2 regions of the Thalassospira sp. NFXS8 genome follow, and region 1 is predicted to be linked to the other one. Evidence: riboswitches for the same ligand, from Rfam matches in the RefSeq annotation. Region 1 holds a riboswitch; the other holds the start of a gene.
The links. A riboswitch is a leader RNA that binds a small molecule or an ion and turns the genes downstream of it on or off. The one in region 1 is predicted to bind cobalamin.
Positions count from the first base shown of each region.

Region 2: it holds a riboswitch for cobalamin, as region 1 does, so the genes downstream of both, cobU (bifunctional adenosylcobinamide kinase/adenosylcobinamide-phosphate guanylyltransferase) here and cbiM (cobalt transporter CbiM) in region 1, are expected to answer to the same signal.

Region 1 covers NZ_JAGEMF010000001.1:409,035-417,163, forward strand. Annotated here, with positions in the region: gene J4E05_RS01875 (DUF4198 domain-containing protein) at 35-838, shown strand; cobalamin riboswitch at 990-1,178, shown strand; gene cbiM (cobalt transporter CbiM) at 1,335-1,958, shown strand; gene J4E05_RS01885 (NikL family nickel/cobalt ECF transporter subunit) at 1,962-2,690, shown strand; gene cbiQ (cobalt ECF transporter T component CbiQ) at 2,687-3,469, shown strand; gene J4E05_RS01895 (energy-coupling factor ABC transporter ATP-binding protein) at 3,451-4,149, shown strand; gene J4E05_RS01900 (DUF924 family protein) at 4,146-4,688, shown strand; gene J4E05_RS01905 (glycosyl transferase family protein) at 4,763-5,827, opposite strand; gene yaaA (peroxide stress protein YaaA) at 5,876-6,649, opposite strand; gene J4E05_RS01915 (peptidylprolyl isomerase) at 6,805-7,125, shown strand; gene J4E05_RS01920 (DUF1491 family protein) at 7,380-7,733, opposite strand; gene J4E05_RS01925 (peptidoglycan DD-metalloendopeptidase family protein) at 7,735-8,129, opposite strand, start outside.
Region 2 covers NZ_JAGEMF010000002.1:51,729-59,857, reverse strand. Annotated here, with positions in the region: gene J4E05_RS09545 (D-sedoheptulose 7-phosphate isomerase) at 1-430, opposite strand, end outside; gene J4E05_RS09540 (EAL domain-containing protein) at 823-2,058, shown strand; gene cobT (nicotinate-nucleotide--dimethylbenzimidazole phosphoribosyltransferase) at 2,196-3,230, opposite strand; gene J4E05_RS09530 (adenosylcobinamide-GDP ribazoletransferase) at 3,345-4,244, shown strand; gene J4E05_RS09525 (histidine phosphatase family protein) at 4,244-4,855, shown strand; gene J4E05_RS09520 (hypothetical protein) at 5,028-5,699, opposite strand; cobalamin riboswitch at 6,155-6,366, shown strand; gene cobU (bifunctional adenosylcobinamide kinase/adenosylcobinamide-phosphate guanylyltransferase) at 6,431-6,958, shown strand; gene cobW (cobalamin biosynthesis protein CobW) at 7,008-8,048, shown strand.

The DNA of each region.
Region 1 (8,129 bases):
AACCAACCGAATTTATCGCGTTAGAAAGGGTAAAATGATGCAATTCCTTAAACCATCGACAAGGATGGCATTCGCCACCAGCCTTGTCGTTTTTTCCTGTGTATCAAGTGCCGCACAGGCACATTTTCAGGAACTGATCCCCACCACAAATGTCATTGATCAGGAAACGGGTAAGGATGTGCATTTTGACATGGTCTTCACCCATCCCACCGATATGGGACCAACAATGGAAATGGCATACCCGGTACAATTTGGGATGCAGGTAAATGGCCAGAAAACCGACCTTCTGGACAAGTTAACCCGCCACGATGTCGATGGAAAACAGGCATATCAGGCCGATGTTATCCTGCCACGACCAGCAGGATATGTTTTTTACATTGAACCAGAACCTTACTACGAACCCGCCGAAGGCAAATATATTGTCCAATATACCAAAACCGTCATTGATGCCTTTGGCGATGGCAGCAATTGGGACCAGATGGTTGGCTTTCCGGTCGAAATAGAACCCTTGTCACGGCCTTATGGCCTATGGGCAGGCAATAGTTTTAGCGGCATTGTCAAACATAATGGCAAACCGGTTCCCTTTGCCGAAATCGAAGTAGAATTTCGCAATGATGGCAGCGTGAAACTGCCCAATGGCAGCTTTTCCACCCAGATTATCAAGGCCGATGCCAATGGGACATTTTCCTATACAACTCCCTGGGCTGGCTGGTGGGTTTTTGCGGCCCTGATCGAGGATGGCACCCTGCCAACCCCTGACGGCAAAGCCAATGCACCGGTTGAACGCGGTGGCGTGCTATGGATCAAAACCGATAATCCTGCCCAAACAAGCAACTAACCCTCAATGTTCCTGAATGAAAAGTTATGACGAATTTTTCAGATAAATCGCACAAAAACAAACCTTTACCTGATTACATTACGTCATAACTTTTTATAAAAAATATGAAAAACAGCGTGGCCGCGCTTGACTTTCAAGCTATTCCGCCCCTAGTCTACAGTCTGATCAGGGTGATCCGGGTTCGCCCGGATAAAAGGGAATACGGTGCCGTAATTTTGCCCATGCCGTAGCTGCCCCCGCAACTGTAAGCGACCAGAATTTTCAATGGCCACTGGAACATTCCGGAAAGGCGAAAATTGTACGCGCAAGCCAGGAAACCTGCCTTGATCACAAAAGCTGTATCGGGCGGGGTGTACCGGTGGAACGGCGCGATGATAGCGGGCACATAACCCTTGCTGTGTCGGTCCTTTCCACCGTTATGGACCTTTCCCCGATATTTACAACAACGATGAACCAAGCTGGCACCAACCGGAGCCAACTCAATAAAGGGCGACCAATGCATATTGTGGATGGTGTTTTATCAACCGAGGTCGTAGTTGCCGGTGCAGTCATTGCAGTGGGCGGCATTGCCCTTGGTTTACGACAGGTTTCCATTGAAAATATGCCGCGTATTGCCCTGCTTAGTGCGGTTTTTTTCGTCGCCTCTCTCATTCATGTGCCAATTGGCCCGACCAGCATTCATCTGATCATGAATGGTTTGCTTGGGTTGATACTCGGCTGGGCTGCGGTTCCGGCAGTGTTTATTGCCCTGCTTTTACAGGCTGTCTTTTTCGGGTTCGGTGGCATTACGGTTCTGGGCGTTAATACCGTCAATATGGCGTTGCCCACCATTGTTGTATGGCTGATCTTTGGCCCAATACTTGCCCGAACCGAAGGACGCACCATGATGATTGCCGCGTTTCTTGCCGGGTCATCTTCCATTATGCTTAGTGCCATCATGGTCGGATTATCACTTGCCCTAAGCGGGCAGGAATTTATCGCAACCGCCCGACTTGTTTTTGTCACCAACATTCCAGTCATGATTGTTGAAGGTTTCCTGACGGCAGCGGCCTTTGGACTGATTAAAAAAGTTCGCCCCGCTGTGTTATTATCAGGCCCAAACACCAGCCTGGCGGCCTGACTTATGACAACAGCGTCCGCTATCCATCCAAACTTTTTCCAAACCCGCCTGTCCCAAAACGCCTTTACGGCGCTGGTGCTTGCCGTGCTGACAATTGCCATGCTCGCCCTGCCCGTCACTGCCAGGGCACACAGCTTTCATGTATTTGCGCTGGGGGATGGCAATATCATTGAAGGCTACGCCTATTTCGGCGGCGGCGCACGCCCGCAACATGCAAAGCTGTCGGTCGAAAACGGCGCGGGACAGATCTTACTGCAAGGCGAAACCAACGCGAATGGCGAATTTCGTTTGCAGGTGGACCATCTTGATGACTATGTCATCCGTGCCAATACTGGCGACGGCCACGCGGCATCCTATTTGCTTAAATCATCCGAACTTTCCGACGCCTTGCCAAAGGCGACAAGCAATGCAATCGGAACTGTTGTGGCACTTAACCCGGCTGACAGTGCATCAGACACCGCAACCTCTTTTTCTGCTGCCTCCGACATGGTCGCATCGACGACGGATGAAAACACGGCCTCGCAGCATGTTTCAATAACGCCGGAACAACTTTCGCAACTGGTCAGTCATGCCGTTGCCAAACAGGTAAATCCGCTACGCGAACAAATTGTGGCTTATGAAAACAAGGTTCGTTTTTCCGATATCATCGGTGGACTTGGTATTATTATTGGTATTTTTGGCATAATTGCGTGGTGGCAGGCACGCCAGAAAATATCGAACACATCGAAATGAGCCGCCATATCGTCCTGTCACCGGCCAGCCGGAATACGACAACCGGGATGATTGGCGTTATCGACCCGCGTTTTCGCATTATTTGCACGATCATCTTCGCTGTTTTTATTGTTTCCATCACAAGCTGGCAAGCTGTGGTGGCCACCATCGTGGTGGCTGCAGTTATGGTGGCACTGTCACTGCCAGAATGGCGTAAAACATTGCGCCGGGTGCTGACGATGGACGGTTTTATTTTTGCCACCCTGCTGTTACTGCCCTTCACCTATCCCGGCGATACGGTTTTCACCGTATGGGGTCACGCGGCATCACAACAAGGAATTTATCAGGCGGTCATGATCGGCCTAAAGGCCAATGCTGTTATTTTTACAGTGATGGCATTTCTGGGATCGCTGGGCAGCACAGATTTGGGGCGCGGTATGATGGGCCTTTATATACCAATCAAACTGACAACATTGCTGATGTTCACCGTGCGCTACATCGATGTGTTACATCACGAATATTTACGTCTGCGCCAGGCAATGCGCGCCCGCGCCTTTCATTTGCGTAGCAACCGGCACAGCTGGAAAATGACAGGGTATCTGGTGGGAATGTTGCTGGTACGCGCGCATGACCGGTCCGAACGAATTGTATGGGCCATGAAATGCCGTGGCTTTCACGGGCATTTTCATTTCACCCATCTGCCGCGCCCGGCAAAATCTGATTACATGTTTTTATTGGTTATGGCGGTAATTCTGGTGATGCTCATCACGCTGGAGGCTCTATGTCCGCCCCTGATCTGATTGTGCTGCGCGATATCTGTTTTGCATTTTCACCCGCAAAACCGGTTCTAAATCACGCTGATTTCTCACTGGCGCCCGGCGAAAAAGTTGCCCTGACCGGACCGAACGGGGCCGGAAAAAGCACACTGCTGCATATTATGATGGGGCTGCAAATTCCAACAACCGGCACCATTACTATCTTGCAAAAAACCTGTAAAACCGAAAAGGATTTCAGCACCATCCGCGGCAAGGTCGGCTTGCTGTTTCAGGATTCCGACGATCAGCTTTTTTGCCCTACCGTGATTGAAGATGTTGCCTTTGGCCCGTTAAATCTGGGCTATAGCGATGCTGATGCCCTTGAAATTTCACATAAAACTTTGGCCGACCTTGGCTTGTCCGGTTTTGAAAACCGTATTACTCATCAGTTATCAGGTGGCGAAAAACGGCTGGTCGCCCTGGCAACGGTGCTGGCAATGGCACCGGAAATCCTGTTGCTTGATGAACCGACCAACGGTCTTGACCACACTGTTGAAAACCGCCTCACCAGTATATTGCAAAACCTGCCACAAGCGATGGTGATCATTTCACATAACCAGCCCTTTCTCGATCATGTTGCCTCCCGCCAGGTAACGTTACACAATGGTGATCTGATTTCCGGACACGAAACAATCAAAAACATCACGGCAGGAACAACATCATGAATCCGGACGAGATTTTAAATTTCTGGTTCAACGAACTGACCACGAAACAATGGTTTGAAAAAGATACCGCGCTTGACCGCCACATCGACGAACGTTTTGCCGATTTTCATGCAGCAGCGCGAATTGGCGAGCTTTATTACTGGCGCGAAACCGCACGAGGACGCCTGGCCGAAATCATCATTCTTGACCAGTTTTCCCGGAACATGTTTCGCGACCGGGCCGAGGCCTTTGCCTGTGACACACTCGCGCTGGTTCTGGCACAGGAAGCTATCTTGCAAAAAGCTGATGCAGCACTGACAACCGCATCAGAAAGGCTGTTTTTATATATGCCTTATATGCATTCAGAATCCGAAGCCATTCATGACATTGCCCTGACGCTGTTTGATCAACCGGGACTGGAAAACAATCTGGATTTTGAAAAACGTCACAAGCAGATTATTGACCGTTTTGGCCGTTATCCACATCGCAATGAAATACTGGGGCGGCCATCCACCCCGGAAGAAATTCTATTTTTACAACAACCAGGATCATCATTTTAATAAAAAAGCAGGTGTGCGAACAAAATCGCACACCTGCTTTTCTCATTTTACCAGAATATCCAATTACCGCCGACTTAACGCTGGCGCTTGATCTTGCGATTTACCCACCATCCTTCAACCAGGCTTTCCGCTTCGTCAATATAATCCGCCCGGCCCGCCAGATAAGCCGCCATGGCGGCGCTGCCCTTGATCTTGGCAATGGCATCCGTATCTTCGATCTCGCCGCGCCACACGCCTAAAAAATGCTCCATCTTGGCAGGAGGCGTATCGTCTTCGGGCTTTTCGCTGCGTGCCAATGCCGCAGGCCAGCGTAAATCGCTCAGCGTGCCATTATCAAGCAAGCGTAAATCAACATGTTTGTACGGGGTGCGCTCCGCCTCGCCGCCGCCGCCCTTGATCACACCAATGCGCGGCAATGCCAGTAATTTTCCGGTTTCACGATGAACATCCAGAAATGCCGGGTGAAACACCCCTAAAAAAGCCGCCTTGGCCTGTAACGGGTTTAACAACCGCAACAGGGTATTCACCGGGCTGCGAAGCCCCAGCAGCGGGCGCAGACCGATTAATTCCTGTAATTTCGGATGAATATGGCGCAGGGGCAAATAGGCAATCCCTTGCGTTTCAATATCTGATCGCGCTTCTTCGGCGGACATCGCAATGGGCAGCTTTAACGCCTTAAACGCCGCTTCGGTGCCAACCCCTTTAACCAGATGCGAATTATAACCATGCATCAGGACCGGCACCTTGTTTTGCGCCAGCAACAACGCGGAGAGCACAAACCACGGCAAGCCCCGTGTACGTCCTGCTGCGTAAGACGGCCAGTCCAGCATTGGATGGCACGCAGCCGGCACATCGCTGTCATCAGGTTCCAGGCGCGCAATGGTGCGCACAGCCTCGATCATGCCGGCCAGTTCTTCCGGCGTTTCACCGCGATAGCGCAGCATCAAAAGATACGCACCCAACTGGATCGGATCCACCTCGTCACGCAACACCATGGAAAAGGCATCGAAGGCCTCGTCCCGTGTCAAACTGCGAGAACGGCCCGGTCCGCGAAAAAACTGCCGCAAATAACCCGAAAACGGGTGGGCTTCCGGCATATGGTTTTCATCGTCGGGCTGCTCTAGATGATCATCGCTCATCTGGTCGCTCACTTCGTTTGTGGATGGGGTGTAAAAAAGGGCACTACCCTATTCGTGGGTACGCGTAAAGACCCAGTCATTTCCCTGCGTCAGATCATCGCGGTAAACATACCCGTCCATATCAAAGGATTTCAGGTCTTCGGGGGCCTCAATACGATTTTTTATCATATAGCGCGACATCATACCACGGGCGCGCTTGGCTGAAAAACCGATAACCTTGGCAGTATTCCCCTTAATCTCCTTAAACACCGGTGTAATCACCGGCCCTTCGATCAGCTTGGTCTTGACGGCCTTAAAATACTCGTTCGAAGCGAGATTGACCAACGTTCTGTCTTTATGCTCAAGGGTAAGATCATTGATGTGGCGCGCAATTTTATCACCCCAGAATTCATATAGATTCTTGCCACGATTATTTTCAAGCCGGGTTCCCATTTCCAGCCGATAGGCCTGCATCAGGTCGCCTGGTTTCAAGATACCATACAAACCGGAAAGCATCCGAAAATGGTCCCCTGCCCAGTCCAGGTCATCTGATGTCAGGTTATCGGCATCGAGTCCGACATAGGTATCACCGCGAAAGGCATATACGGCCGGTTTGGCGTTATCGCGGGTAAAGGGTGTTGAAAAATGCGCGAAACGCTGCACGTTCAATTCCGCCAGATCTTCACTAATGTGCATTAAATTCATCAAGTCGCGACGTGTTTTTTTTCGCGCAACCTGAACCAGTTCAACGGCATCATCAAGAAACACCGGCTGACTCACGGGCATCTCCGGTGCCGGTGTTTCAAAATCCAGTTTCTTTGCCGGGGAAACAACAGCAAGCATTTGTGAGCCTCTTCTCTTTCATCACAGGTCATTTTGTCGTAACAAGCCACAAGGCTTATGGGAAAGTGTGCTTGATAGCAATTCCCATAATTTCGAAATTTTGCAGATTTCCGGCCATTTGCACCATTATGGCGGCCGGATCGAAAGGAAAAATCATGAGTGAACAAGTTCGCGCTTCGCACATTTTGCTGATGTATGCCGGTTCGGCACGCTCGACCGCATCGCGTAGCAAAGAAGAAGCCCTGACCCAGATTCAGGATTTGAAAACCCAGGTCAATGACGGCGCTGATTTTGCCGACCTCGCCAAAGCAAACTCTGATTGCCCGTCCGGCCAGCAGGGCGGCGATCTTGGCTTTTTTGGCCGTGGCATGATGGTTCCCGAATTTGATCAGGCCGCTTTCAACATGGAAGTTGGTACTGTATCGGACGTTGTTGAAACCGATTTTGGTTATCACATCCTGCAGCGCACTGCCTAATCTGGCACGATCAAAATCAAAGGCCTGCAATGCGTTGCAGGCCTTTTTTTATGCAAAAAATCCACTAAATATCGTACAAGTTTTGTTGAACTGTTAAAATAAGTCCGCTTATTCTCAGCTTTTATCGTGAAGTCTGGTGCCCTTTTTGCAACATGGGACCTCGCGCACCTGAGGCTGCGAAACCGGCATTTGCCAAATTAAGACGGTTTATCGCTGACAATTATTGGCTAAAGCGCACACAAAACGTTAATGCCCTAAAAATCAACAATCGGCGCATCAAGTTCATAAGCCGATTTGTGATCTTCGATTTCCAATACCCAAACATCGCGATCAAATGAAACCTGTTTGCGGCAATATTCATCGCATTGCATTTCTGTTTCGCGCCCACCGTCGCTGCCCCCGATAACTTGCATCCAGCCCTGATCACCATCCATCGTCGTTACGCGGGAATAAATGAAACAGCCCTTGGCGAAACGATTCAGCTTGACCAGAACAGCACCGGCATCCTCGTTTCCCTTGTGAACGACCATCGCTGTAATATTATGGGCCTGACAAATTGCAATTTGTCCACGTACCCATATTCCCGCCTTCAAGCGTGGTGGCATCATTTCAAATACCATCCCGGCTGGCGGTAACATTTTCCGGCATTTGCAAAATCAGATTGGGATTGGGGCAAATAGCTTCCCACACCTCCCACTGCGATGGCTTGGCCGCCCCAAAATAATCGCCATGTTTACCCAGCAGATCAAAAATAATTTGAAAATGCAGGTGCGGAATCCAGTCACCATTAATCGGGTAATCGCCAAACCGGCACAATTCCTCACCTTTTGCAAATGCTTTACCTACCGCAAGCCCACTTAAAGAGTCCCGGCTTAAATGGCCATATAACGTCCAGAACGTAATGCCCGGTGTGGGGTTATGCTCCATGATAATGGTCGGGCCATAATCCAGCGGTAAATTATTATCGGCGAAACTGTGAACCACACCATCTAGCGGCATGTAAA
Region 2 (8,129 bases), on a different contig from region 1:
AGCCGGTGGCAACCAGGCCCATTTCTGTGGCTTTTTTCAGTGCCAGATTAACATTTTTGCTGTTACCTGACGTTGAAATGCCAATGGCGATATCACCGGCTTTGCCCAGGGCTTCGATCTGGCGTTCAAACAAATGATCAAAGCCGAAATCATTGCCAATGGCCGTCAGAGCTGAACTGTCGGTGGTTAATGCAATAGCAGGCAGGGCACGGCGGTTATGGACATAGCGAACCGTGAATTCAGTGGCGATATGCTGCGCATCGCCTGCAGAACCACCATTGCCAAAAAACAGCAATTTGTTGCCGGCGTTAAAGGCGTCAGCGCACAGGTCAACCAGCTTGATAAACGGGTCGCGGGTGGCCTCGCGGGTTTTGTTGACCAGATCAAAATGCTCGTCAAATTCGGCATCAAAAAACGTGTTAATGTCCATTTTTCGGCTCATATCTTAATTTTTGAAAGTGTCAGCCACATCACGCGATCAGGGCACGGAAACAGTGGAAAGTGAGTTTGGCGATCGGGGTGATCATAGCGGTCGTCTTACAGGGCCTGTGTCACGCCATGCCAGGAATTTCGATCGGGCCGGTTATCAGGGTGCGATAGCGTCGCCATATATCAATCCACAATCTTTCACGGTAATGATCGCGGCGAAACTAGCACTTTGGTTTGTGTGTGGCTACGGCTTATCAGACTGAAAGTAATGGAAGCATTCAAGAAAATATTCGACAATTGTTGGGTGTTGGATACATATGCTGTTAACGATAGGACGTTATATTATTCTTGAATCCGTATTTTCGGATTAAATGTGCAAATAACCGGGTAAACATGTCTGACAATTCATTACCCTCACCCGAGGCATTTCTGGTTGATTATGTCCGGCGGCTGGAACGTCGCAGGCAGGGTGTGGGTGCTGTCCATGTGCATATCTCGAAATTGCAAAACTATAACCGTCGCGAACATCATATTCGCACCTGCCTGACAGCGTTTGAAGACCTGGTGCCCGTTGTTACCGGGCGATTGTTTTTTCTGACCAATCAGGACATTATCTTTATCTATGAGCAAAAATACGTCGACGAAGTAAATGCGGCCATTTTTCGCCTGAAATTCCTGTTTAATGATGACCCGTTATTAAGCGAGGGTAAGGGGCCCGATGGTCTGCCGGGCAGCTTCACCGATTTTTTTGATGTCGATAAGGAATACAAGGATTTCCTGCATTTAACCCAGCGTCTGGTGCGCAGCAATGCAGGCCGGGAAAAAACCGTTAGCGAAGCCGCCCAGCGCCATAATGACGTTCCTGACCAAAATCAGGACGGGGCACCGTTAACGCCAAAAATTCTTAGCCGGATTGACGAGGCCCTGCGCCGTGCCGATCTGTCGAACCTGATGCGACGTCAGGCAATTTGCGCCGTGGTCGGTGGGGCCCAGCCCACCCCGGTTTTTCACGAACTGTTTATTTCGATCCGCGATTTGCAGCATACCTTGTTGCCCGATATCAATGTGACATCCAATCGCTGGCTGTTTCAGCATCTGACCGAAATTCTGGATCGCCGGATGCTGGCCTTGCTGTCACGCACCAATGACACCAGTGTTTCAGGTTCTGTCAGCATTAATTTGAATGTATCAACCCTGCTGTCGCCCGAATTTCTGACCTTTGACAGTAATGTAAAGGCCGGGCAGCGCGGAACGATTGTGCTGGAACTACAAAAGATCGATATTTTTGCCGATCTCGGGGCTTATTTCTTTGCCCGCGATTTTTGCCGGGACCGGGGTTATCGCATTAGCATTGATGGCATCAGCCACCTTTCCCTGCCCTATATCAATCGCAATAAACTGGGTGTTGATACCATCAAATTGATGTGGTCACCGGAAATGAGCGAGCTTTCGGCAGAGAAGGTGGATGAAATTCGCGAGGCCATTAATGTGGCGGGCGATACCCGTGTAATCATGTGCCGTTGTGATGACCAGACAGCGATTGATTTTGGCCATTCGGTGAATATCACCATGTTTCAGGGGCGCTATGTTGAACAGCTTTTGAACGAATATGCGCGGGCCAAAAAATAAAGCCTGATCCGAAGATCAAGACATTTAGTGCAGCTGAAAACCGAAACACCGCCAGAAAATGTACTGGCGGTGTTGCAATTTTCAGGGATGACTACGAAACTGGTTCGGGTTGGTCATCAGTTAAGTGATCTTCGTTATCAGGGTGTTTCACGGGTGCTGACATGGGCGGTTTCAAATGTTGCCATACCGTTATGACATTCGGCTGCAGCGCGCAGCAATGGTAATGTCAATGCTGCCCCTGACCCCTCGCCCAGGCGCATGTTGAAGTCCAGCAATGGTTTTTTGCCCAGTTTCTCGATCAGGTTTTTGTGGCCCGGTTCAGCAGACATATGCCCGATCAGACAATGATCCAGGGCATCTTCGCGCATTTTAAATAAAATGGCGGCTGCTGCACAGGATACATAGCCGTCAAGCACCACCGGAACCCGCAGGAACCGTGCCGCCAGAATGGCGCCAGCCATTGCCGCAATTTCACGTCCGCCCACACAGCGCAAAACACCCAGGGCATCGGCCATCTGGTTGCGATGTAATATGACGGCATCGCCGACCACCCGGGTTTTGCGGGCCAGTGTTGTGTCATCGATGCCGGTTCCACGACCGGTCCAGTCGGCGGGAGTACCACCAAACAGGGCATGGGCAATGGCAGCGGCGGCGGTGGTGTTGCCAATGCCCATTTCACCGGGCACAAAAATATCAATGCCAGGTTCAACCGCGCTCATGCCAAAGGCCATGGCTTCGGCGCAATCTTCGTCCAGCATGGCGGCTTCGCGGCTGAAGTCATTGGTGGGAATTTCAAGGGCCACTTCCATGACCCGCAATTCGGCGTCTACCGCCTTGCAAATCTGGTTGATCGCGGCACCGCCATTGATAAAGTTTTCCACCATCTGCTGGTTTACACTGGCAGGAAAGGCGGAAACACCTTGTTCACATACGCCATGGCTGCCGGCAAAAATGGTAACACGCGGGCGGCTTGCGCGGGGCCGCGCACTTCCTTGCCAGCTTGCCAGCCACAGGCTGATCTCTTCCAGCCGCCCAAGCGAGCCTTCAGGCTTGGTCAATTGCGGTTCGCGCGCCAGAACAGCATCGCGGGCCGTTGCGTCGGCGGCGGGAAGATCGGCCATAAGGGCACGGATATCATCCAGATTTTGCGGCGGATGTTTGGGATCGAACATGAATTTGGTCTCCGGGCGGCAGGAAGTGCCAAGGGCAATGGAGCTTGGCTTTGGTGCGCACCATGATTAGTCTGCCCATAGTGAAATTGCCAGTTTGAAAATGGGAAATTGCCGGTGCAACAAAATCAGCCGCCTTTTAATGCCCGGCCAGTGCAGGGTGTCGTGCCGGAAAAAACAGCGGATGAAAAAACAGATGATCGCGACGCACAAGATATGACAGATGCACAAAATCGCGATGATACGGGCTTTTACAGCATGGTTTGCGGTGATTTTGGCCGGGCAGTGATGCTGTTGTCGCGTATACCGTGGCCTGCAGATGTTCAGTTTCGGCCAACTTTGATTGCCCGTTCGGTCTGGTGTTGGCCTTTGGCCGGGTTGTTTCTGGCCGGGCTGGCGGTTTTACCTGCCCTGGCCCTGTTATGGTTAAGCGGTAATAACGGGCTTGCTGCTGTTTTTGCCATTCTGACAATGGTGGTTTTAACTGGCGCCCTGCACGAGGATGGCCTGGCGGATTGCGCAGATGGTTTCGGTGGCGGAATAACACGTGATCGCAAACTTGAAATCATGCGCGATAGCCGAATTGGCAGTTACGGTGTCGTTGCACTGGTTCTGGCGTTTGCGGCGCGTTTTTTTATCGCCATGCAGGCGTTTGATCTGGGCATTTTCATCACGGCGACGATCATAACGGCAATGTTTTCGCGCCTGGCGATGCCGGTTTTGATGATGGGTCTATCCCCGGCACGGTCCGATGGTTTGGGGCATGGGGCCGGACGACCGGGGGTAATTCCATTTTTGATTGCGCTATTAAGCGTGCTGCTGGTTACCATCATTCTTGGCGGTGCGGTGATGATGCTGGCCGGGTTATTGGCACTGGCTTGTGCCTGTCTGGTTGTCGGGTTTGTTGCCAAATGGCAAATCGGTGGTCATAGCGGTGATATTTTGGGAAGTGCACAGATGATCGCGGAAATTTTTGTTGCGATTGCGATCCTCTCTGTCGCTGTGCGGGGAATGTGATGAGTGGCTTTGCCGTTACGCGCTGGTGGTTGGTCCGCCATGCCCCGGTCAATAATCCGGATGGCGTTATTTATGGTCGTACTGATTTGCCAGCCATTTTTGAAGATGACGGTTTGCTAAAACGGGTTAGCGCAGCCTTGCCAGACGATGCGATCCGGGTGGCGAGTAATTTGGCACGCAGTATTGATACGTTAAAACGCCTTAGCCTTGTGCAGCGCGACCAGCTTGACATCAAGGTGATACCAGCCCTGGCCGAACAGGATTTCGGGGTTTGGGAAGGACAAAGATGGGCCGATATCCCCGCCGAGCAGGCCCGTATGTTTTGGGATGATTATGCCAGTTCCGTGCCGCCAGGGGGGGAAAGCTTCAATCAGCTTGCAGGTCGGGTTGGCGAGGCCTTTCATGCCCTGACGACGGAATATGCAGGGCGAAATATTGTGGCTGTTTTACATGGCGGTTCAATACGTGCCATTCTGGCATCTATATTAGGTACGCCGCCTGCGGCATCATTGTCATTTGATGTCGCCCCGCTTGCCATCACCCGGGTTGATTATCTTGATGCACCAGATAATCCCGGTTGGCGTATTGGCAGTGTTAATCTGGTGGTATAAGGCGCGTTTTTGCCGATAGCCGAATTTCCCGGTTGATACTATTGTTTGTTTTGCATCCGGTATGATGTCTTCGGGCACAGTCCAACGGCGTTAGTTGCCTGTTTTTCCCTTGCTGCTATCCCGGCCATTACCTGAAATTATGGTAATGGCCAAAACGGCGCTGATCCCCTGATCAGGCCGATTGACGGTTTTCGTTTTCATCACTATTGGCGGTAAATTCGGATAAAAACCGGTCCAGATTGTCGTGGGCGATATTGTATTTAACGGCAAGATCGTTCAGATCAGAAAGATATGCCTTGTAATATTCAAGCGGCCGGCTACGGGACTTGCCGCGCAAGCGATTGGTCCGGGGGAAATCCTCGGTAAATTCGCTGCTTTCAATCACGCCCGAAATCGAATCATCAAGGATCGCTGCTGGGATACCTTCATACATTTTACCGCAGGCAGACAGCATTTTGCTGGCCGTCGGAACAGAGATTCCCGGCTGTCCCAACAAATGATTCAGGCCATTATCGTCAAAGCTGTCGCATTCAAACAAGGTCACCAGAGTTGGCAAGTCGCGCACCAGCAACGATAATGCGTTTACACGAATACCCCGTGCGTGGGCCCAGATGATTGCTGCAACCATACCCAGTTCACGGTCGGCCTTGTAAAGGGCGCGCACCTGGCGGCGACGCAGAACGACTTCATGGTCGTCTGCATGCTGTTCCAGAAAACTGGAAAAGTGGGGCGCGTCATTTTGCAGCCGGTCCAGCAATTTTGTCCACATATCGCGACGCGAGGTGGTTTGCCAGATCAACAGTTCCTGGGTCCGGATCTTTTCGACATAGTTTTCTATAGCCATTGGGATAAACAATTTTGTTGTTATCTGGAATGATGGTTAGCAGACAGCGCTCGGTTCCCATACACCCGGGTTTTCCCGGTGTGTTCGATATCAGCAAGTTCCATTCCGTATTTTTATTGTTTTCATGTTCTCTCAAAGGATTCCCCGTCTCAACATATCAATTCTTACAAATACTGACCTTTAGTCTAGTAGCGGTTTATGCATTAAGGAGGGGGCGGGAAATTATAAGGGGGGAATTTTGCCATATGGTTATGCTTAAGCCCGGAAATCTGCGGTGGGGCGGTTCGGCTTTTATATGGCAGCGCCTGTTTAATTTCTGTTTTGCAGGACTGTTTTTCAGCTAGCAGCAAAGTGATCTCAACAGTCTGATTTTATTGATATTTGCAACCAATACGGTTCGGTTGAATCTGCAATGCGCCTATTGGGGGAAATCTGAAAGGGCGACGCGGCCTCTTCTATTAACGAGTCTTTTGGGCTAGGGTGCGTCGCTGTTTGGTAATGGGAAATCCGGTGCAAGGCCGGTGCTGCCCCCGCAACTGTATCGGGATGGGTTATTTACGGCAGGTACGCCCTGTCACCCACTTAAGGATTGGTTTGAAAGTCCTTTGGGAAGGGAAATAACTGACATGCCCGAAGCCAGGAAACCTGCCAAAAGCGATCCGCGTGCAAGTGTGCCTGATCTATGCAACCGGGTCTCGGGTGGAGACCATAGCGCAAGGAACCGACGGGCCATGGCCCCAACTGTAATTGAAAGCGGCGTTCACCTGATATTGGGGGGGGCGCGTTCCGGCAAAAGCAAATTTGCCGAAGACATGGTCATTGCTGCCGGCGGGGGCACCTATATTGCCACCGGTCGCGCGTGGGATGACGAAATGCGCGATCGTATCAGCCATCATAAACAACGCCGTGGCCCGCTTTGGGCCACGATAGAGGAACCGCATGACTTATGCGGGGTTTTGTCGCGATTAGATCAGCACAGCGAAGGACCGGTTCTGGTCGATTGTCTGACCCTGTGGATCACCAATCTTATGATCAATGAAGACAATATTGATCAGGAAATTGATCAACTGTGTGATCTGTTGCCCCGGCTGGCTTTGCCGGTATTGCTGGTGTCAAACGAGGTTGGCTTTGGCATTGTCCCCGAAAACGCGATGGCACGGGCCTTTCGTGATCATGCCGGGCGCTTGCATCAGCGTATTGCCGCCCTTGCCCGGCGCGTGACCCTGGTGGTTGCGGGCATTCCGATGACGGTTAAATAATTTCATATCCGATGTTTGAACATCCGATTTTATCAAGGATTTAAAGACTATGGCGCATTTGGGTAAAATCCCCGCTACTGTGATTACCGGCTTTTTGGGTGCGGGCAAAACCACCATGATTCGCAACATGCTGCAAAATGCCGGGGGCAAGCGTATTGCCCTGATTATCAATGAATTTGGTGATGTCGGCGTTGATATGGAAGTCATCAATGGCTGTGGCATTGAAGGCTGTGCGGAAGAAGATGTGGTTGAGCTGGCCAATGGCTGCATTTGCTGCACGGTCGCAGATGATTTTGTCCCGACCATGCAAAAATTGCTGGATCGCGAGACACCGCCAGATCATATCGTTATCGAAACTTCTGGTTTGGCTTTGCCCAAACCACTGGTCAAGGCGTTTAACTGGCCGGAAATCCGCTCGCGCGTGACGGTGGATGGTGTTGTTGCCGTGCTGGATGCCGCGGCCCTGCGCGACGGGTTATTTGCCCACGACCATGCCGCCGTGCAGGCCCTGCGCGAAGCAGATGATAATCTGGACCACGAAAGCCCGCTTGAGGAACTGTTTGAAGAACAGCTTCATTGTGCCGATATGGTGGTTCTTAATAAAACTGACCTGTTAAGCAGCGATGAACTGGTTAAGGTTGAGGCCGACATTCGGGCGGAGCTGAAACGCCCGTCGGTCAAGATCATTTCAACTGAGCATGCACGCATTGAAAATGCTGTGTTGCTGGGTCTGGGTGCTGCCGCCGAGGATGATTTGGAAAGCCGCCCGTCCCATCATGATGACGGGCATGAGCATGACCATGACGATTTTGAAAGTTTTGTCGTGACACTGGATGATGTTAACGATCCGGCAGCACTGGAACAACGCCTGATTGCGGTGGTGCGTGACTTTGACGTGTTGCGTATCAAGGGCTTTGTTAATGTGCCGGGCAAGGCCATGCGCCATGTGGTGCAGGGCGTTGGGGAACGGTTTCAGCGTTATTTTGACCGGCCGTGGCAAGAAGGCGAAAGCCGCCAGTCGCGTTTGGTGGTGATTGGCTTGCATGATATGGACCAGGCCGCGATTGCCAAGGCCATTTTGGCCGCCTGAAAAAGTCAGAACGGGCGGGGAAATGCCATTGCATAACCCCGCCCGGTTTTTTGATCGGCAGGGTTATGCCCTGCCGATATT